2 linked regions of the Amycolatopsis mediterranei genome follow. The protein of the gene in region 2 interacts with the protein of the main gene of each other region in a pairwise test. Links are inferred from orthologs where the notes say so. Each region holds a gene or a part of one and is shown on either strand. Other genes may lie near its edges. The genes, in order: dnaE and rplL.

Evidence for each region.
Region 1: the proteins of rplL (region 2) and dnaE interact in binary tests that used the Escherichia coli proteins (3 or more experiments, as listed by UniProt). The link is inferred for Amycolatopsis mediterranei from one-to-one orthologs.

What each region holds. Positions count from the first base shown.
Region 1 is NZ_CP100416.1:2,391,141-2,401,957, reverse strand. What follows is about bases 2,952-7,047. They hold dnaE (DNA polymerase III subunit alpha), read right to left. Parts: upstream 6,740-7,047; coding sequence 3,152-6,739; downstream 2,952-3,151. Other genes in these bases: ISP_RS11485 (MFS transporter), read right to left, coding at 2,952-3,052. Outside these bases: ISP_RS11490 (low temperature requirement protein A), read right to left, coding at 1-1,154; more of ISP_RS11485, read right to left, coding at 1,583-2,951; ISP_RS11475 (FadR/GntR family transcriptional regulator), read left to right, coding at 7,084-7,731; ISP_RS11470 (amino acid permease), read left to right, coding at 7,728-9,158; ISP_RS11465 (asparaginase), read left to right, coding at 9,155-10,066; aspA (aspartate ammonia-lyase), read left to right, coding at 10,063-10,817. UniProt on the Escherichia coli protein: DNA polymerase III is a complex, multichain enzyme responsible for most of the replicative synthesis in bacteria. This DNA polymerase also exhibits 3' to 5' exonuclease activity. The alpha chain is the DNA polymerase catalytic subunit.
Region 2 is NZ_CP100416.1:592,697-603,513, reverse strand. Bases 3,726-6,577 are described here. They hold rplL (50S ribosomal protein L7/L12), read right to left. Parts: upstream 5,418-6,577; coding sequence 5,034-5,417; downstream 3,726-5,033. Other genes in these bases: ISP_RS03080 (hypothetical protein), read left to right, coding at 6,334-6,577; rplJ (50S ribosomal protein L10), read right to left, coding at 5,467-6,021; ISP_RS03095 (ABC transporter ATP-binding protein), read right to left, coding at 3,726-4,629. Outside these bases: ISP_RS03115 (MCE family protein), read right to left, coding at 1-506; ISP_RS03110 (MCE family protein), read right to left, coding at 503-1,828; ISP_RS03105 (MlaE family ABC transporter permease), read right to left, coding at 1,825-2,661; ISP_RS03100 (MlaE family ABC transporter permease), read right to left, coding at 2,666-3,418; more of ISP_RS03095, read right to left, coding at 3,457-3,725; more of ISP_RS03080, read left to right, coding at 6,578-7,194; ISP_RS03075 (alpha/beta fold hydrolase), read right to left, coding at 7,191-7,964; rplA (50S ribosomal protein L1), read right to left, coding at 8,035-8,754; rplK (50S ribosomal protein L11), read right to left, coding at 8,947-9,381; transcription termination/antitermination protein NusG, read right to left, coding at 9,456-10,322; preprotein translocase subunit SecE, read right to left, coding at 10,396-10,817. UniProt on the Escherichia coli protein: The binding site for several of the GTPase factors involved in protein synthesis (IF-2, EF-Tu, EF-G and RF3). Is thus essential for accurate translation.

The sequences.
Region 1 (10,817 bases), 1.8 Mb from region 2 along the record:
ACGACCGTCAGCACGACGAGCGCGGCCGCGAGCCCGGCGGTGACGTGGATCGGCGCCGGCGTGAACGACGCCGCCACGACGAGCACCGCGGTCACCGGAAACCCGATGGCGATCGGGCGGCACTCGTTGGTCGGGCCGATGTGCAGCAGCCACACGCTCAGCAGGAAGACCGCGACCGGAACCGTGGTCGCCAGCGCCGCGGCCACACCGCCCACGCCGTGCAGGACATGGGTGTCGTACCCGACCGCCACCTCGAGCCCGGCTCCGACCGCCGCCGCGGAGGCGAAGATCAGGTAGTGGCCGTACCCCCAGCTCATCGCCGTGAACATGCCCGGACGGCGGACGAGCCGCGCGTGGCCCGGCCGGTCGAAGTACAGCCACCACATGGAGAACACCAGGACGAGCGCGGCGACGGCCAGGGAGATCAGCGCGCCGAGGTGGCCGGCTTCGGCGGTGCCCTCCTTGAGCGCGTTGGTCGCGCTCAAGATCGTCTCGCCGAGCACGATCAGGGTGAACAGGCCGTACCGCTCGGCGATGTGGTGCGGGTGCCACGTCGTGCGCGCGCTGCGCTCGGCGATCACCGGCACCGCGAGTTCGCAGAGCACGATGGCCGCGAACGTCACGGTCGCCGTCGATTCGGGCAAGAACAGCCGGATGCCCCAGAGCACCTGGCAGAGCGCGATCCCGGCGGCGAACCGGAGGGCGGCGGGCCTGGCCTCCGGCGCGGCGCCGGCCGCGCGCAGCCACTGCCCGACCAGCGCCAGCCGCATCAGGACGTACCCGGCGACGATCACGCGGAAGTCGCCTTCGAACGCGCTGGACACCCCGGCCGCGATGGTCAGTCCGCCGGCGATCTGCACGAGCGTCGCCAGCCGGTACGGGACGTCGTCGGTGTCGAACGCCGAGGCGAACCAGCTGAAGTTCAGCCAGCCCCACCAGATCGCGAAGAACACCATCGCGAACGACGAAACGCCGTGCGCGGCGTGCCCCTCGGCCAGCGCGTGGTGCAGCGCGGCCGCGGCCTGCCCGACGGCGACCACGAAACACAGGTCGAAGAGCAGTTCCAGCGGTGTCGCGACGCGGTGGTCTTCCCCGCGGTCGCGGGAGCGCATCGGCCGGTACCAGACCCGGATCCGCGACGGCTGCTCGGTCATCGGGGCTCCCCGCGTCGGCCTCGGACGGACGCGATCATCCCAGCACGATCGGGGCGGCACCGGTGAGCACGACACGGGGTGAAGAAGACGGGCGGGCCCGGTTCCCCCTCACCCGGGCCCGCCCGCCACCGTCACGCGCCGGCCGGTACCGATGGGCAGCCCTTCCGCGAGTGCCGGACGGTCCCCCGCGGACGCCGACACCCACTGGACGGAAGGTGACCGAGTGTGTCCATTCCCTCGAACTCCGGACGCCTCGATCGCTCAAGCCGGTCACCCCATCCCCGGGTGGCCGACTGATTGCCACTGTCGGTAGCCGAAGCCGCGCAGTGAAGGCTCCATAAGATCTACCCGGTTGCTCTCCGTAGCACCAGTGTCTTTCCGCGCTCGTCACTCGGATGGAGCATCGCAAATCTGCGGAAAGTAGTTTCTCAACCGCGGTGAACGTCCGCGGCCGAAGCCTCCGCCTGCCGGGCTTCCCGCTCCTGTTCGGAAGCGCGGTGCCGTCGTGCGCGGAGCTCGGCGAGCGCCAAGGCGAGCGCGCCGCAGGTCAGGACGGCCGCGCAGCTGAGCGCGACGGTGAGCGCCACGGAATAGCCGTGGCCGAGGACCATGCCGAAGACCGACGCGAGCACGGCGGTGCCGATCGCCGTGCCGATCCGCTGCCCGGTCTGGAGTGCGCCGCCGGCGACCCCGGCCATCCGCACCGGCACGCACTCCAGCGTCAACGTCGTGTTCGGGGAGATCACCATCCCGCCGCCCACGCCCGCGAACACCAGCGGCAACGCGAAGGCCCATCCGGACGCCGACGGCGGGACCAGCTCGGCCAGCAGCGCGACGGCCAGCAGCCCGGCGGCGACCATGCCCAGCCCGGTGACGGTCAGCCGCCGGCCGAACCGGGGCACGAGCCGGCCGGCGACGGCGGCCGACACCGCCGAACCGAGCGCGAACGGCGTCACCGACAGGCCCGACTGCAGCGGCGAGTAGCCGAGGCCCTGCTGGAAGTAGATCGCGAAGACCAGCCAGATCCCGGCGAACCCGCAGAAGTAGAGGGCGCCGACCGCCGCGCCGGCGGCGTAGCCCGGGGTACCGGTGAACAGGCGGGTGTCGAGCAGCGGCGACCGGCCGCGCCGGACCACCGAGTGCTCCCAGCGCACGAACGCGACGCCGAAGACGAGCGCGACGAGGAACAGCCACCACAGCCGCCGGAGGCCGCCCTGGTCGGAATCGATGACCGGCAGCAGCACGCCGAGGACGGCGACCGCGAGCAGCACGATGCCGACGAAGTCGATCTCGGAGGAGATCTTGAGCTGCTTCTTTTCGCTGCGCGGCAGCAGCCGCAGCGCGAGGACGAACGCGAGCACGCCGATCGGGACGTTGACGTAGAACACCCAGCGCCAGCCGTCCTGCGCTCCGAAGACGGCGATGATGAAGCCGCCGAGGATCGGGCCGACCGCCGTCGAAATCCCGACGACCGCCCCGAACATGCCGAACGCGCGGCCGCGCTCGGCGCCGCGGAAGAGGTCCTGGATCAGACCGGTGTTCTGCGGGGTGAGCATGCCGGCGGCCACGCCCTGGGCCAGGCGGGCGAGCACCAGCGTGGTTTCGTTCGGGGCCGCGCCGGCCAGTGCGCTGGTGAGGACGAAGGCGGCGAGGGCGCCGAGGAACATGTTCCGGCGGCCGAACGCGTCCCCGAGGCGGCCGCCGGTGACCAGGACCAGGCCGAACGCGAGGGCGTAGCCGGAGACGACCCAGCGGATCCCGCCGCTGCTCGCGTGCAGGCCGGACTGCATCGAGGGGAGGGCGACGTTGACGATGCTGACATCGAGCAGGCCCATGAACCCCGCCGTGAGCGAGACGGCAAGCGCTTTCCAGCGACGGGGATCGGGTTCGTACGTCATCGAGGGCAGACCTCACGCAGGTTCACGGGCCGGGGATACCCCACCCAGCAAACACGAAAGGCGGGATCCGCGCGCGTTGTGCGCACGGATCCCGAAGCCTCACGTAGAGGCGGTGATGCCCCGGATGCCCTTGAGCTCGCCGATCAGCATGGAGCTGACCTTGACCGGGTAGTCGTACAGCGCGAAGACCGTCTGGTTCTTGCCCACCAGCTTGAGGTGCACCGGGGTCTCGCCCTTGTGGGCCAGCAGCGTGGACCGCAGCTCGCTCACCACCGCCTGGTCGATCTTCTCCGCCGCCGCGAGCAGCACCAGCGGCGGCTCGTCGTCGCCGTTGCCGGTGCCGACCTCGGACAGGTCGAGCGTGGCCAGGCCGCCGCCGAAGATCGACATCTTGTCTTCGCGCCAGTTGACCCGGCCCTTGACCAGGACCGCGTTGTCCTCGATCAGCTCACCGGCGAACAGCGCGTACGACTTCGGGAAGAACAGCACCTCGAGCGAGGCGTCCATGTCCTCGACCGTGCAGATCGCCCAGGGCTCGCCCTTCTTGTTGACCCGCCGCTCGAGCGAGGTGATCAGCCCGGAGATCACCAGCTCGCCTTCCTTCGGCGGATCGTTGAGGATGCTCGCGATCGGCTTCGGGGCGTGTTTGCGCAGGATCCGCTCGGCGCCGTCCAGCGGGTGCGCCGAGACGTACAGGCCGAGCATCTCGCGCTCGTAGGCGAGCAGCTGCTTGCGCGGGTACTCCTCCTCGCCGAACTTCAGGTGCGCGAGCGGGGACGACGAGGGCGCCGCCTCCCCCTCGTCGCCGCCGAAGCCGAACAGGTCGAACTGGCCCATCGCCTCCTGGCGCTTGAGCGGGACGACGGCTTCGACCGCGTCCTCGTGGACCTGGATCATCGACAGCCGCGTGTGGCCGAGTGAGTCGAACCCGCCCGCCTTGATCAGCGACTCGATGACCCGCTTGTTGCAGGCCACGAGCTCGGACTTGTCGAGGAAGTCGGTGAAGGAGGCGTACTTGCCCTTCTCCTCGCGGGTCTTGATGATCGACTCGACGACGTTCGCGCCGACGTTGCGGACCGCGCCGAGGCCGAAGCGGATGTCGTCCCCGACGGCCGCGAAGCGCAGGGCCGATTCGTTGACGTCCGGCGGCAGCACCTTGATGCCGAGCCGGCGGCACTCGGACAGGTAGACCGCCGACTTGTCCTTGTTGTCGCCGACCGACGTGAGCAGGGCGGCCATGTACTCGGCCCGGAAGTTCGCCTTGAGGTAGGCGGTCCAGTACGAGATCAGGCCGTACGCGGCCGCGTGGCTCTTGTTGAACGCGTACCCGGCGAACGGGAGGATCGTGTCCCAGAGCGCCTTGATCGCCTCGGGCGAGAAGCCGCCGGGCCGCAGGTCACTGGCCCGCATGCCGGCCTCGAAGCCCTCGTATTCCTTGTCGAGGACTTCCTTCTTCTTCTTGCCCATCGCGCGGCGGAGCACGTCCGCGCGCCCCATCGTGTACCCGGCCACCTTCTGGCCGATGTGCATGATCTGCTCTTGGTACACGATCAGGCCGTAGGTGTCGGCCAGGATCTCCCGCAGCGGCTCGTCGAGCTCCGGGTGGATCGGCTTGACCTTCTGCCGGTTGTTCTTGCGGTCGGCGTAGTCGTTGTGCGCGTTCATGCCCATCGGGCCGGGGCGGTACAGCGCGCCGACCGCGACGATGTCGTCGAACACCGTGGGCTCCATGCGCCGCAGCAGGTCGCGCATGGGGCCGCCGTCCAGCTGGAACACGCCGAGCGTGTCACCGCGGGCGAGCAGCTTGTACGTCTCGGGGTCGTCGACGCCGAGGGTGTCGAGGTCGACGTCGACCCCGCGGTTGGCCTTGATGTTGTCGATCGCGTCACCGATGACGGTGAGGTTGCGCAGGCCGAGGAAGTCCATCTTCAGCAGGCCGATGGCCTCGCACGACGGGTAGTCCCAGCCGGTGATGATCGAGCCGTCGTCCCGCTGCCACAGCGGGATCGCGTCGGTCAGCGGGTCGCAGGACATGATGACCGCGCAGGCGTGCACGCCGGCGTTGCGGATCAGGCCCTCAAGGCCGCGGGCGGTCTCGAAGATCGTCTTGCACTCGTCGTCGGTCTCGACGAGCGCGCGGACCTCGGCGGCCTCGCCGTAGCGCTCGTGCTTGTTGTCGACGATGCCCGAGAGCGGGATGTCCTTCGCCATGATCGGCGGCGGCAGCGCCTTGGAGATCTTGTCCGCGATCGCGTAGCCCGGCTGGCCGAAGTGCACCCGGGCGGAGTCCTTGATCGCCGCCTTCGTCTTGATCGTGCCGAAGGTGATGACCTGGGCGACCTTGTCCGAGCCGTACTTGTCGGTCGCGTACCGGATCATCTCGCCACGACGGCGGTCGTCGAAGTCGATGTCGATGTCGGGCATCGAGACGCGCTCGGGGTTCAGGAACCGCTCGAACAGCAGCTTCTGCGGGATCGGATCCAGGTTCGTGATACCCAGGACGTACGCGACCAGCGAACCGGCGGCCGAACCACGGCCCGGGCCGACCCGGATGCCGACCTTGCGGGCGTAGCTGATGAGGTCGGCGACGATCAGGAAGTAGGCCGGGAAGCCCTTCCCGATGATGACGTCGAGCTCGATCTCGATGCGCTCGTTGTAGTACTCGTCCGGCACGCCGTCCGGGAAGCGCCACTTGAGCCCGCGCTGGACCTCTTCGCGCAGCCAGCCGCCCTGGTCGTACCCCTCCGGCACCTCGAAGAACGGCAGCCGGTCCTTGTGCGAGTAGACGTCTTCGTAGGACTCGACGCGCTCGGCGATCATCAGCGTCGTGTCGGCCGCGCCGGGGACCTCCTTGTCCCAGTACTCGCGCATCTCGGCGGCGGACTTGAGGTAGTAGCCGTCGCCGTCGAACTTGAACCGAGTCGGGTCGTTGAGGGTCTTGCCGGCCTGGACGCACAGCAGCGCCGAGTGCGTGTCCGCCTGGTCCTTGGTGACGTAGTGCGAGTCGTTGGTGGCGATCGGCTTGAGGTCGAGCAGGCGGCCGACCTCCAGCAGGCCCTCGCGGACCGACCGCTCGATCGGCAGGCCGTGGTCCATCAGCTCGAGGAAGAAGTTGTCGGCGCCGAAGATGTCCTTGTAGTCGGACGCGGCCTGGATCGCAGCTTCCTTCTGGCCCAGCCGCAGCCGGGTCTGCACCTCGCCGGACGGGCAGCCGGTGGTCGCGATGATCCCGGAGTGGTTCTCGGCGATCAGCTCGCGGTCCATCCGGGGCTTGCGGTAGTAGCCCTGCATGCTGGCCAGCGAGGACAGCTTGAAGAGGTTCCGCAGCCCGGTGGCGTTCTGCGCGAGCATCGTCATGTGGGTGTACGCGCCCGCGCCCGAGACGTCGCCGCCCTCGCCCAGCTCGTCGGAGCCGCGCTGGTTCGACTGGCCCCAGAAGACCGGCTTCTTGTGGAACCGCGACTCCGGCGCGATGTACGCCTCGATCCCGATGATCGGCTTGAGGCCGTGCTTCTTCGACTGCTGGTAGAACTCGTCGCCGCCGTACATGTTGCCGTGGTCGGTCATGCCGACCGCGGGCATGCCGAGGCGCGCCGCCTCCGCGAAGAGGGGAGCGATCTTCGCCGCACCGTCGAGCATCGAGTACTCGGTGTGGACGTGCAGGTGGACGAAAGAATCGTTCGACACCAGCGAAAACCTCCCCTAGGTGGATCGGACCGGCGCGCCCGGGTCTCCCACCCTATCCCGCGCTCACCGGGCTCGATTGTGCCCCTCGGCGGGGCCGGACGAGAGCACCGACGCGCTGCTCCTTCGGCGGAAACGATCACGACACGCGCCGCTGCCGGGCGGTCACGCGCGGCGTCCTTCCGACGCCGGACCCGCCGTCCGCGAACCGGCGCCAGGGGTCGTGAGCTGGGCCACACGCGCCGGAGTTCGCGTTGACAGCGGCGGCGGCGGGACCGAGCATTCCGGCCATGAACCTGTCTGACAGCCAGACAGCCGGACAAGGTGGTCCTCGCCGGGTGAGTGCCATGGAAGCCGTGCTGGCCCACCTGCGCGCCTCGATCGAGCGCGGCGAGTACGCCGTCGGCGGGAAGCTCCCCTCCGAAGCCGCCCTGAGCAGGGAGTTCGAGGTGAGCCGGTCGGTGATCCGGGAGGCCCTGCGCGGCCTCCAGGCGCTCGGCATGACGGAGTCGAAGACCGGCAAGGGCACCTTCGTCACCGCCACCGGCCCGGCCGACAACCCCACCTTCGGGCCCTACTCGGCCCGCGACCTCATCGAGGTGCGCCGGCACGTCGAGATCCCCGTCGCCGGGTACGCGGCCGTGCGGCGCAGCCAGGACGACCTGGACCTGCTCGCCCACCTGCTCGACCGGATGGACGCCGAGACCGACAACACCGCCTGGGTCGCCCTCGACTCGCTCTTCCACATCACCATCGCCCAGGCCTCGGGCAACCCGGTGTTCGGGAAGGTGATCGAGGAGATCCGGGACGCGCTCGCCCGCCAGTCCGCCTTCCTCAACCAGCTCGGCGACCGGCGCCGCCAGTCGAACACCGAGCACCGGGAGATCGTCACCGCGATCGCGGACGGCTCGGAGACCGGCGCCGTCGAAGCCATGACGGCGCACCTGCAGCACGTCGAAGCCACTCTGACCAGCATCGTGAACGGGGACCAGTGACCGAACAGACCCTCCCGGCCACGGCCGCCAAGACCACCGACGCGGGCGACGCCGGCTACCACAAGGCCCTGAAGTCCCGGCACGTCAACATGATCGCCATCGGCGGGGCGATCGGCACCGGCCTCTTCCTCGGCGCGGGCGGCCGGCTCGCCCAGGCCGGGCCGGCCCTGGCGATCGTCTACGGCGTCTGCGGGCTCTTCGCCTTCTTCGTCGTCCGCGCGCTCGGCGAGCTGATCCTCTACCGGCCCTCCAGCGGCGCCTTCGTCTCCTACGCCCGCGAGTTCATGGGCGAGAAGGGCGCGTACGTCGCTGGCTGGATGCACTTCCTGAACTGGTCGACCACCGGGATCGCCGACATCACGGCGATCGCGCTGTACGCGCACTTCTGGTCGTTCTTCTCGCCGATCCCGCAGTGGGTGCTCGCGCTGATCGCGCTCGCCGTCGTCCTGACGCTGAACACGGTGTCGGTGAAGCTGTTCGGCGAGATGGAGTTCTGGTTCGCCATCATCAAGGTCGCCGCGCTCGTGCTGTTCATGGTCATCGGCATCTTCCTGCTGGTGACGCAGACGCCGATCGACGGCGTCGCGGGCGGCCCGCAGCTGATCGCCGACCACGGCGGGATCTTCCCGTCCGGGCTGCTGCCGATGGTGCTGATCGTGCAGGGCGTGGTGTTCGCCTACGCGTCGGTCGAGCTGGTCGGCGTCGCCGCGGGCGAGACCGAGAACCCGGAGAAGATCATGCCGAAGGCGATCAACTCCATCATGTGGCGCATCCTGGTCTTCTACGTCGGCTCGGTCGTGCTGCTGGCGATGCTGCTGCCGTGGAGCTCCTACACCAAGGACCAGAGCCCGTTCGTCACCGTGCTCTCGCACCTGGGCGTGCCGGCGGCGGACAGCGTGATGAACCTGGTCGTGCTCACCGCGGCGCTGTCCAGCCTGAACTCCGGCCTGTATTCGACCGGCCGCATCCTGCGGTCGATGGCGGTGGCGGGCTCGGCACCGAAGTTCACCGGCGTGATGAACCGCAACCACGTGCCCTACGGCGGGATCCTGCTCACCGCGGCCGTCTGCGTGTTCGGCGTCGGGCTCAACTACCTGGTGCCGAAGGAGGCCTTCGACATCGTGCTGAACTTCGCCGCGATCGGCATCCTCGCCACCTGGGCCATCATCGTGCTCTGCCACCTGCTGTTCGTGCGCCGGGCGAAGCGCGACGGCCTCGAGCGGCCGTCGTTCCGGCTGCCGTTCTCGCCCTGCACCGAAATCGCGACGCTGGTGTTCCTCGCCTCCGTCGTCGTCCTGATGGGCTTCGACCAGACCGGCCGGATCACCCTGCTGGCGCTGCCCGCGATCGCCGTGGCCCTGGTCGTGGGCTGGTTCGCCGTGCGCAAGCGGATCGACATGCGGGCGTTCGACGAGGCGGGCCTGTGAGCCACGAACCCCTCGTCGAGCTGATCCGCGACGGGCTGGTCGAGGGCGTCCACCACGGCTCGGCCGTGGTGCTCGCCCCGGACGGCTCGACGCGGTTCGCCGCCGGGGACGTCGACACCCCGATGTACCCGCGGTCGACGGCGAAGCCGCTGCAGGCCACCGCGATGGCGCGGCTCGGCCTGCGCCTGTCCCCCGCCGGGTTCGCGATCGCCGCGGCCAGCCACTCCGGCGAGCCGATGCACCTCGACGCCGCGCTAGAGGTGCTCGACGGACGCTCCCCCGACCTGCTGGGCAATCCCGCGGACTTCCCGTTCGACCCGGTCGAGCGGGACCGCTGGATCGCCGACGGCCGGCCACCGGCGCGGCTCGCGCACAACTGCTCCGGCAAGCACGCGGCGATGCTCGCGACCTGCGAGCTGAACGGCTGGAGCCTCGACGGCTACCTCGACCCGGCCCACCCGCTGCAGCGCGCGATCGCGGCCGCTTTCGAGGACCTGACCGGCCGGGGCATCGCGCGGGTCGCGGTCGACGGCTGTGGCGCGCCGCTCTTCGCGACGACCCTGCGGGGGCTCGCGACGGCCGTGGCGAAGATCGCCACGGCCGCGCCCGGCACGCCGGAGGGCCTGGTCGCCGACGGGATCCGGCGGCACCCGGAGCTGGTCGGCGGCAGCCGCCGGGACGTCACCGCCGTCATGCGCGCGGTGCCCGGGCTGATCGCCAAGGACGGGTTCGAAGCCGTCCAGGTCGCCGCGCTGCCGGACGGCACCGCGATCGCGGTCAAGATCGCCGACGGCGGCGACCGGGCGCGGTACCCCGTGCTGGCCGCGCTGCTCGGGCTGTGCGGGGTGGCCGTCCCGCCCGGCCCGGAAAACCTCCGTTCCACCCTTTCCGTGGGGAGCACCGCATGACCACCCGCCGCGAACACGACCTGCTGGGCGACAAGGACGTCCCCGCCGACGCGTACTGGGGCGTGCACACCGCCCGCGCCCGCGAAAACTTCCCGATCACCGGCACGACGATCGCCGCCTACCCACACCTGGTCGAGGCGCTGGCCTCGGTGAAGGAAGCGGCCGCGCGCGCCAACGCCGAACTGGGCCTGCTCTCCCCCGACATCGCGGACGCGATCACCGCGGCCTGCCGGGAAATCCGCGAGGGCGCGTTGCACGGCGAGTTCGTCGTCGATGTCATCCAGGGCGGCGCCGGGACGTCGACCAACATGAACGCCAACGAGGTGATCGCGAACCGCGCGCTCGAACTGCTCGGGCACGCCAAGGGCGACTACCACGTCGTGCACCCCAACGAGCACGTCAACCTCTCGCAGTCGACGAACGACGCGTACCCGACCGCGGTGAACGTCGCGACGATCATCGCCGTGCGCCAGCTGTCCGAAGCGATGATCGTGCTGGAGAAGGCGTTCGCGGCCAAGGCCGTCGAGTTCCACGACGTGCTGAAGATGGGCCGCACGCAGCTGCAGGACGCCGTGCCGATGACGCTCGGCCAGGAGTTCGGCACCTACGCGGTGATGCTCGGCGAGGACCAGCAGCGGCTGGGCGAGGCCGTCGCGCTGCTGCACGAGATCAACCTCGGCGCAACCGCGATCGGCACCGGCCTCAACGCCGCGCCGGGCTATGCCGAAGCCGCCTGCCGGCACTTGCGCGA
Region 2 (10,817 bases):
TGCAGGACCTGGATGACCTCGTAGGACAGCTTGTTGACGTCCTCGGGGTTGAGCGCGGTGAACAGCGGCTTGAAGCCGTTGAACAGCTCGGTCAGGTCCAGCGCCGGCGTGGTCCGCTCCAGCGGGATGGTGCCGCCGGGCGGCAGCGTCTTGCCGGCGCTGTCGTCGCCCTCGCCGAGCGAGACGTACCGCTGCCCGACCAGGTTGCGGAACTTGATCTGCGCGGTCACCCCGGCCGGCAGCGTCCGGCCGGCGTCGACCTCGAACTCGACCTCGGCTTGGCGCTTGTCGACGATGTGCACGTCCTTGACCTGCCCGACCCGGACGCCGGCGATGCGGACGTCGTCGTTGGGCAGCAGCAGCGTCGCGTCGGTGAAGCGCGCGTTGTAGGCGTTGGTGCTGGTGGTGTTGATGTTGGCGATGCTGATCCCGAGGATCGTCGTGAACAGCACGGTGACGACCACGAAGATGCCGAGCTTGATCAGCGGCGCGAGCAGGCCCCTCACTTGACCGTCACCTCCGCACCCCGGTACAGCGGGCCGACGAGCAGCGAGCTCCAGCCCGGGACGTCCGCGGCGCTCATGCCCAGCTGCGGGCCGAGCAGGTCGGCCAGGAAGCCCTGCTCCGCCGTCGAGTACGCCAGATCACCACCGCTGCCGCCGTTGCCGGCCGAGTCCGCCTTGAACTTGGCCGGGTTGAGGCCCTCGCCGACGCTCTTCGGCGCGGCCTGGTGCAGCGTGCCGTCCTTGAACGCGCCGTCCGGCGGCTCGGACGGGAACGGCTTCGGGATGTCCTTGATGTCGTAGCAGCGCGGGCCGCGCTTGTCGTCGAACCGCGGCTCTTCCTTGCCCGCCTGGTACGGCGCGCGCGGGACGATGATCTCGATGGTCGCGTGCAGGCCGGGCTGGTTGGTGCCCTTGCCGAGCGCCTGGTCGATCAGCGGCACGTTCTTGGCCATCTGGGAGATCACGCAGGGGTACTCCGGCGCGTACTTCGCCAGCAGTTCGGCCGTCGGCCGGGCGGTGTCGACGAGGGAGATGATGTTGTCCTTGTTGTTCTGCAGGAACGTCTGCAGGTCCACCGAGGCCTGGGTCAGGCTGCCGTAGAGGTTCGACAGGTTCTGCCGCTCGTCGACCACGGTGCGGGTTGTCGTGCTCAGGTTGTCCAGGCTCTGCACCAGGTCCGGGGCCGCGTCCTTGAGGTGGTCGGAGAACTCCGCGAGCGCCTTGAGGTTGTGCTGCAGCTCCGGCTCGTGCGGGTTCAGCTCGCCGATGTAGGTGCCCAGCTGCGAGAGCGTGTCGCCGAGCTGGTCGCCGCGGCCCTGCAGCGCGGTCGAGATCGCGGTGAGCGTCGCCGACAGCTTCTGCGGCTGCACCGCCTGCAGCACCGGCATCAGGTGCTCGAAGGCCTGGTCCAGCTCGATCGCGCTCGACGTGCGGTCCTGCGGGATGACGTCGCCGTCTGCGATCGTCTTGGCCGACGGGTCCTTCGGGATCTCCAGCGAGACGAACCGCTCGCCGAAGAGCGTCTTGGGCAGGAACCGCGCCGAGACGTTCTCCGGGATGAGCTTCGCGGACTCCGGCTGGAGCGCCAGGGTCAGCTCGGCGCCGTGGTCGGTGGCGACGATGTCCTGCACCGAGCCGACGATCAGGCCGCGCACCTTGACGTCGGACTGCTTGATCAGCTGGTTGCCGATCTTGTCGGCCTGCAGCCTGACCGTGACGACCGGGGTGAACGCCTTGTCGTAGAGCGCGATGGACAGCGCCACCCCGCCGACCATCACGGCGATGAGCAGCAGGCCGAGCAGCCTGCGTCGGAGCGTCCTCATCCCGCGATCCTTACCGTGACGTCGGTTCCCCAGATGGCGAACCCGATGAAGAAGTTCATGATCGACACCGTGACGATGGACAGCCGCACGGCCTTGCCGACCGCGACGCCGACCCCGGCCGGGCCACCGGTCGCCCGGTACCCGAAGTAGCAGTGCGACAGGATGATCAGGACGCTGAACAGCAGCACCTTGATGAACGAATACAGCACGTCCTGCGGGGGCAGGAACAGGTCGAAGTAGTGGTCGTAGGTACCGGCCGACTGGTGGTAGATGTAGATCACGACCAGTCTCGACGCGAGGTACGAGCTCAGCAGGCCGATGATGTAGAGCGGGATGACCGCGACGAACCCGGCGATGATCCGCGTCGTCACCAGGTACGGCAGGCTCGGCACACCCATGACTTCCAGTGCGTCGATCTCCTCCGAGATCCGCATGGCGCCCAGCTGCGCGGTGAACCCGGCGCCGACGGTGGCGCTCAGGGCGAGCCCGGCGACCAGCGGGGCGATCTCGCGCGTGTTGAAGAACGCGGTCAGGAAGCCGGTGAAGGCCGACGTCCCGATCGAGTTCAGCGCCGAATAGCCCTGGAGGCCGACGAGGACACCGGTGAACAGCGTCAGGCCGACCATCACGCCCACCGTGCCGCCGATGACCGCCAGCGAGCCGGACCCGAAGCTCACCTCGGCCAGCAGCCGGAGCACCTCTTTGGTGTAGCGGCGCAGCGTCCGCGGCGTCCACAGCAGCGCGCGGCCGTAGAACGACATCTGGTCACCCAAGGTGTCCAGTGTCTGGAGGGGTCGGTTGACGACGCGTTTCGCGCCCTGGAGGAACGTCATGGCGCTAGTCCAGCTTTCCGGGCACGATCTGCAGGTAGATCAGGGTGATCACGAAGTTCACGACGAACAGCAGCAGGAACGTGATGACCACCGACTGGTTCACCGCGTCCCCGACGCCCTTCGGGCCGCCGGAGGGGTTCAGGCCCCGGTAGGACGCGACGACGGCGGCGATGAACCCGAAGATCAGCGCCTTGAGCTCGCCGACCCAGAGGTCGGGCAGCTGCGCGAGGGCGGAGAAGCTCGCCAGGTACGCACCCGGCGTCCCGCCCTGCAGCACGACGTTGAAGAAGTAGCCGCCGAGCACGCCGATGACGCTGACCATGCCGTTGAGCAGGAGCGCGACCAGCATCATCGCGAGGGTGCGCGGCACGATCAGCCGCTGCACCGCGGAGACGCCGAGCACCTCCATCGCGGCGATCTCTTCGCGGATGGTCCGGGCGCCGATGTCGGCGCAGACGGCGGAGCCGCCCGCACCCGCCACCAGCAGCGCGGTGACCAGCGGACTGGCCTGCTGCACGGTGGCGAGCACGGAGCCCGCGCCGGTGTAGGACTGCGCGCCCAGCTGGCGGGCGAGCGACCCGAACTGCAGCGAGATGACGGCACCGAACGGGATGGCCACCAGGGCCGTCGGCAGGATCGTCACGCTCGCGATGAACCACGACTGCTGGATGAACTCCCGCAGCTGGAACGGGCGCTGGAACAGGCCGCGGACGATGTCCAGGCCGAGAGCGAACAGGTTCCCGGTCTCGCGGAGCATGCCGATCCCGGGGATCTTCGCCTGTGTTGCGGGAGAGCTCACCGGCCACCTGGCCCGTTGTTCGGTGGCATTCGGTGCGTGCCGGTTCTCGGCGGCTGGCCGCCGGGGATCCGCGCCACCTGGTCGGCGGGCAGCTGCCCGTGGTGCTGGTTCGGGACGCCGTCACCCTGCGGGCGGGCGCCGACCTGCTGCGGCTGCCCGCGGTGCGGCCGCACACCGTAGTGGCGCTGCTCCTCGGGGCTCAGCGACTCGATGATGCTTTCCTGCGCGGCCGGCGGCAGCCGGTGCATGATCTCCATGACCCGGTCCTTGCGGCGGACGGCACCCATCCGGGTGGGCACGCCCGGCGTCGGCTGCATCTGCGGCGGCACGCCGGAGACGTCCTCGACCCCGCCCGCGTGGTGGCCGGCTTCGAACATCGCCTGCTCGGCGGCCATCTGGGCGCTGTCCTTCTCCTCGGACATGCCGATCGGGCCCTGCATCTTGCCGTTGAGGAACTGCTTGACGACCGGCTCTTCGCTGGTCAGCAGCACCTCGCGCGGGCCGAACATGACCAGTTCCTTGCGGAAGAGCATGCCCAGGTTGTCCGGCACCGTGCGGGCCAGGTTGATGTTGTGGGTGACGATCAGGAACGTCGCGTCGATCTGCGCGTTGACGTCGAGGAACAGCTGCGAGATGTAGGTGGTGCGGACCGGGTCGAGGCCCGAGTCCGGCTCGTCGACCAGGATGATCTCCGGGTCGAGCACCAGGGCGCGGGCCAGGCCGGCGCGCTTGCGCATCCCGCCGGAGATCTCGCCCGGCAGCTTCTTGTCGGCGCCGTTCAGACCGGTCATGTCGAGCTTCTCGAGCACGATCCGGCGGATTTCCGTCTCGGACTTCTTCGTGTGCTCACGCAGCGGGAAGGCGACGTTGTCGTAGAGGTTCATCGAGCCGAACAGCGCGCCGTCCTGGAAGAGGACACCGAAGAGCTTCCGGATCTCGTACAGCTTGTGCTCGGAGCAGGTGACGATGTCCACCCCGTTGATCATGCAGCGGCCGCGGTCGGGCTTGAGCAGCCCGATCATCGACTTCAGGAAGACCGACTTGCCGGTCCCCGACGGGCCGAGCATGGCCGACACTTCGCCCGGGGGGAGCGTCAACGTGACGTCCCGCCAGATGGCCTGCTTACCGAAGGACTTCGTCAGACCTTCGATGACCACCTCGGCACCCATCGCACCTCCAGGAGCTGTTCCGCGTCATTGCGCCCGCTGCCACACCCTGCCACCCACGCCGGCGGCGAGTGTGGGCCGGTGGCGCCCACGAACCCGCGTCAACCAGGTGCAACGAGCTGAGTGCGAACAGGTTACTCACCAGTTTTCTTTTCTGGCCAGCCCCGGGTCCATCGTCACCCCGCCGTGATCGCCAACTGGCAGCACGGTAGCCCAAACGGGGCAACGGCGCAGGTCCGGGCGCCCCCGGATCCACGATTTAGGGACCCCGGGGAGATCCGGACAACGCTCCTAGGGGTTTCGGCGGGTCCGCAGCTCAGGAAGTCGCAGACACGGAAAGGGGCGGGCATCCGCAGTGGATGCCCGCCCCTTTCTCGAGGTGGTGCAAGGCGCTGGCGCGCCCGGAATCACTTGATGGAAATCTTGGCGCCCGCGGCCTCGAGCTTCTCCTTGGCGGCCTCGGCGGCCTCCTTGTCGACCTTCTCCAGGAGGGCCTTGGGAGCGGCCTCGACCAGCTCCTTGGCCTCCTTCAGGCCCAGGCCCGAGACGACCTCGCGGACGACCTTGATGACCTGGATCTTCTTGTCGCCGGCGCCCTCGAGGACGACGTCGAACTCGTCCTGCTCCTCGACCGGGGCGGCAGCGGCGGCGGCCGGGCCGGCGGCAACGGCGACCGGCGCGGCGGCGGTCACGTCGAAGACCTCTTCGAACTCCTTCACGAACTCGGACAGCTCGAGGAGGGTCAGCTCCTTGAAGGCGTCGATCAGCTCGGCGGTGCTCAGCTTCGCCATGATGGCTTCCTCTCAGAAAAACGAACTAGACGTTCGGGGTGGGGGTGGTTCAGCTCTCGGCGGGTGCTTCGGCTGCTTCGGTACCGGCGGCGTTGCGCTGCTTCTCCTCCAGCGCGGCAGCCAGGCGGGCGACCTGGGACGCCGGCGCCTGGAACAGCGCGGCGGCCTGGGAAAGCTTCGCCTTGAACGCGCCCGCCGCCTTGGCGAGCAGGACCTCACGGCTGTCGAGATCGGCAATCCGGTTGATCTCGTCCACGGACAGCGCTCGGCCGTCCATGTAGCCGCCCTTGATCACAAGCGCGTTGTTGTCCTTCGCGAAGTCGCGAATCGCCTTGGCGGCGTCGACTGCTTCACCCTCGACGAAGGCGATGGCGGTCGCGCCGACGAACAGGTCCTCGAGACCCTGGATGCCGGCGTCCTCGGCCGCCCGCTTGACCAGGGTGTTCTTCGCGACCCGGTACTTGGCACTGGTGCCGAGAGCGCGGCGCAGCTGGGACAGCTGGGACACGGAGAGGCCGGTGTACTGGGTAACGACGGTGGCCGAGCTGGTGCGGAAGCTCTCCGCGATCTCGGCGACGGCCGCCACCTTGTCGGGCTTCGCCATGGTCGCCTCCTCTCTTGGCTAGTGTTTCCACTGGCGTTCGAGGAGCCCCGAAACGACGAAACGCCCTCGCGCAGACAGGCGCGGGGCGTTGTTGGGCACTTTGGGGTGCCCGGCCTCGTTCCTCCTGCGCGGGCCGCCCGGCGAGTGCGGGACCTTCGTTCCCCGTGTTGGGCGGGGAAAACCAGCGGTCTTCGGTAGAACCGTCGTCCAGTGTACGTGATGGGTCCGGAGAGCTGTTCTCGCCCCCGGCCCTGACCTGCGTTTAGGACGCCTGGGGGTTCCCTGCGGTCCGCCGGAGGGCATCATGGTGACGTGGCGGAGCAGCGCGATGACGGAAAGCCGGGCTCGGACATCGAACCGGCGGGCCCGAACACGCCCACCCCGGGGTCTCCTCCCCAGCCGCCGGTGGACCCGGCGCAGCTCGAGCAGTTCCGCCAGTTCCAGCAGTTCCAGGACTACCTGCGGTTCACGCAGGCTCAGCAGGGCAACCAGCCGGCACCCACACCGGACGCCGGGATGGTCCAGGCGCCCGCTTCCCAGCCTGCCACCCAGCAGGGCGGGCAGCCTCCGGCCATTCCCCCCGGCTACCAGCTCGTCCCGACCGAGCGCCGTCGAGCGCCGCGATGGCTGAGCTGGCTGGGCAAGAAGGTGCTCGCGTGGGCCCTGGCGATCGTGATCCTCGGCGTCGCGGGCACGTGGCTGTACAACCACTTCTTCCCCAACGACTCGGGCAAGACCTCCGCCCAGCTCGCCCAGGAGGGCGGCGGGAAGTACCAGACCAACCACATCCTTTCGACGAGCCCGTACGAAGCCGTCCGCGAGGTCTACGACGCCATCGCGCAGAACCTCGTCCCGCAGGCGTGCGGGCGGATGGACGAGCCGATCCAGCAGAAGTTCGCCCAGGACCTGGGTTACGCGGACTGCCAGGTCGCGGTGCACGAGCTGAACCGCAAGGTCACCAACAAGAACCAGTACGCCGAATCGATGCCGTCGTACGTCTCGGAGCCGATCCCGGGCGACCGGTTCACGATCAGCTCGTGCCGGTTCGGCATCGAAGGCGGCCCGGCGCTCGGCGCGTTCACCGTGGCGAAGGTGCCGAAGGGCCAATGGCTGATCGTCGAGCACACCAACGAGCCCACGCCCTGCCCGCTGCCGACGCCGACCAGCCGCTAGCGCGGTTGCGGAGCCGCCAGGAACGACACCAGGGCCTCCGCGAACGCCGGTGACATCACCGCCGTCATGTGGTCGCCCGGGATCCGGACCAGTCTCGCCCCCGCGATCGCCGCCGCCAGGCGCTCCGGCTGGGCGGCCAGCTGGTCCTGCTCTCCCGCCAGCACCAACGTCGGCACCCCGATCGCCGACAGGTCCAGGCGCCCCTCCCGCGAAGCCGAAGCCACCGCTGCCAGCGCCCGGCGATCCCCGCCCACCGCGTCGGCCAGCAAGCGGAACGGCACCCCCGACGGCGGCACCGACGCCGGGTCCTCCGCCAGCAGCGCCGAAGCGATGTCCGCCGGCTTCACCACCCGCAGGTCGACGCCGCCGAAGTCCACGATGCCCGAACCCACGCCGCCCGTGGCCAGGCTGCGGATGCGCTTGTCCGCCGCCGTCACGGTCAGCGCGATGATCGCGCCCATCGAGTAGCCGACCATCGAGACCTCATCGAGGCCCAGCTCGTCGAGCAGGGCCGAGACGTCCCGCGCCATCGCGTCCTCGGTGTAGCGGGACTCGTCGTGCGGCTTCTCGGAACGGCCGTGGCCGCGGGCGTCCAGCGAAATCACCGTGAAGCCGGCCGACCGCAGGGCCGCGACGACCCCGGTGGAAATCCAGTTCGCGTTCGTGTCCGCGGCGAAACCGTGCTGCAGCAGCACCGGGCGGCGGGCGCCGTCGCCCTCCCAGACCGTGTAGTGCAACCGGAGCCCGTCGAACGACGCGAAAGTCGGCATGCTGTCAATAAGACACGAAGAAAGGGCGCCCCCGCAGCAAGCGGGGACGCCCTTTCTCGTGATCTCAGACTCAGACCGCAGCTTCGTCCGACAGAAGGTTGCGGGTCCGCAGCGGGTCGACCGGGATGCCCGGGCCCATCGTGGTGGTGAAGGTGACCTTCTTCAGGTAACGGCCCTTCGCCGACGACGGCTTGGCGCGGAGGATCTCGTCCAGCGCGGCCGCGTAGTTCTCGACCAGCTTCTCGGTGTCGAAGGAAGCCTTGCCGATCACCAGGTGCAGGTTGGCCTGCTTGTCGACGCGGAAGTTGATCTTACCGCCCTTGATGTCCTTCACGGCCTTCTCGACCGCGGGGGTCACCGTGCCGGTCTTCGGGTTCGGCATCAGGCCACGCGGGCCGAGGATGCGGGCGATGCGGCCCACCTTGGCCATCTGGTCCGGCGTCGCGATCGCGGCGTCGAAGTCGAGCCAGCCACCCTGGATGCGCTCGATCAGCTCGTCGGTGCCGACCGCGTCCGCGCCGGCAGCTTCGGCCTCGGCGGCCTTGTCGCCGACGGCGAAGACGATGACGCGGGCGGTCTTACCGGTGCCGTGCGGCAGGTTCACGGTGCCGCGGACCATCTGGTCGGCCTTGCGGGGGTCCACACCGAGACGCATCGCAACCTCGACGGTCGCGTCCATCTTGGTCTTGGAGGTCTCCTTCGCCAGCTTCGCAGCCTCGAGCGGCGCGTAGAAACGCGTCTTGTCGATCAGCTCCGCAGCCTGGCGGTAAGCCTTGCTGTGCTTGGTCATGCTTCTGTCCTTAACTTCGAAAACGGATCAGTGTGGTTGGAGCCAGCACGGGCTCTCCCACTCGAGCTAGCGCGAAATCGCGCCGATTTCTGGACTGAGCGATTCGATCGGCCCCCTGGGCCGAGCGGATCGGGAAGGAAGAAATCGGCTTCCAGGCGATTTCGCCGCCTCGACGGAGTCGAGGCAGAAGACTCAGTCGACGACCGTGATGCCCATCGACCGAGCAGTGCCGGCGATGATCTTCGCGGCCTGGTCGATGTCGTGCGCGTTGAGGTCGGTCTCCTTGGTCTTGGCGATCTCGCGGACCTGGTCCCAAGTGACCTTGGCGACCTTGGTCTTGTGCGGCTCGCCGGAGCCCTTCTCCACGCCCGCGGCCTTCAGCAGCAGCTTCGCGGCCGGCGGCGTCTTCAGCTTGAAGTCGAACGACCGGTCCTCGTACACGGAGATCTCGACCGGGACGACGTCCCCGCGCTGCGACTCGGTCGCGGCGTTGTAGGCCTTGCAGAACTCCATGATGTTGACGCCGTGCTGACCCAGCGCGGGGCCGACCGGCGGCGCGGGGTTGGCCGCACCCGCCTTGATCTGCAGCTTGATGATCGCCGCAAGCTTCTTCTTCTTGGGTGGCATTTCTTTTCCTGTCCTGTACTACGTTTCCCGCGTACCTGCCGTGGACACGGGAACTGCGGCCGACCGGGCGGCCGTCAGATCTTGGAGACCTGGTTGAACGACAGCTCGACCGGGGTCTCCCGGCCGAAGATCGACACCAGGACCTTCAGCTTCTGCCCGTCGATGTTGACCTCGGAGATCGTCGCCGGCAGCGTCGCGAACGGGCCGTCCATGACCGTGACCGATTCGCCGATCTCGAAGTCGACCTCGACGGCCGGGCCACCGAGCGGGGCCGCGGTCGCGGTGGACTCGCCCTTGCCCGACTTCGCGGGGGCTTCGCTCTCGACCTTCGGGGCGAGGAACTTCAGGACCTCGTCCACGGTCAGCGGCGACGGCCGCGAGGTGGCGCCGACGAACCCGGTGACACCCGGCGTGTTGCGCACCGCACTCCACGAGGCGTCGTTCAGGTCCATCCGGACCAGGATGTAGCCGGGCAGCACCTTGCGCTGCACCTGCTTGCGCTGGCCGTTCTTGATCTCGGTGACCTCTTCGGTCGGGACCTCGATCTGGAAGATGTAGTCCTCGACGTCCAGGGTCTGGGTCCGGGTCTCGAGGTTGGTCTTCACCTTGTTCTCGTACCCGGCGTAGGAGTGCACGACGTACCACTCGCCGGGCGCCGCGAGCAGCTCGGAGCGCAGCTTGGCGACCGGGTCCTCGTCGTCCGCGGCGGGCTCGGCCTCGTCGGCCGAAGCTTCGTCGGCAGCGGCCTCGTCGACCACGTCGTCGCCTTCGTCGGCGGAAGCGGCCGCGTCGGCACCGGATTCGGCGTCGTCGACCTCGGAGTCCGACACGTCGACGGGCTCGAGGTGCGCGGACTCCTCGTCACCGAGTGCCGCGTGCACCTGCTCGTCGGAAAGCTCGGTCAGGTCGTGACCGGCTGCTGTGCCGTTGTCGGAGGTCACGTTCCGTCCTCTCAGTTGATCATTGCGGGCCAAGGCCGGGACCTGGGCCCCAATCGGCGCGCGCCGGAGCGCGTCAGCCGAAGATCTTGCCGATGCCCCACTTGAATGCCAGGTCGAGCACACTCACCAGGCCGACCATGAACACCACGAAGGCGAGCACGACCACGGTGTAGGTGACCATCTGCTTGCGGTTGGGCCAGATGACCTTGCGCAGTTCCGCCCAGACCTCGCGGATGAAGCGCATCAGCCGCGCGAACACGGAAGTCTTCTTCGGCTTCTGGTCCCGCTTCGGCGTCGGAGCGCCCTTCGCGTCCGGGGCCGTCTTCTCCCCCGACTTCCCGGCCGGACGGGTCTTGTCGTCCGCACGTGCCGCGGACTTCCCCGCCGGGCGAGCGGTCGCACGGCGCTCACGCCGGGCAGCGGCTGTGACGGGACGGGACGGGCTCTCGGGCTTCTGCCCGGCGCCGTCCTGATCCTGCTCGCCGCCGCTGGCGT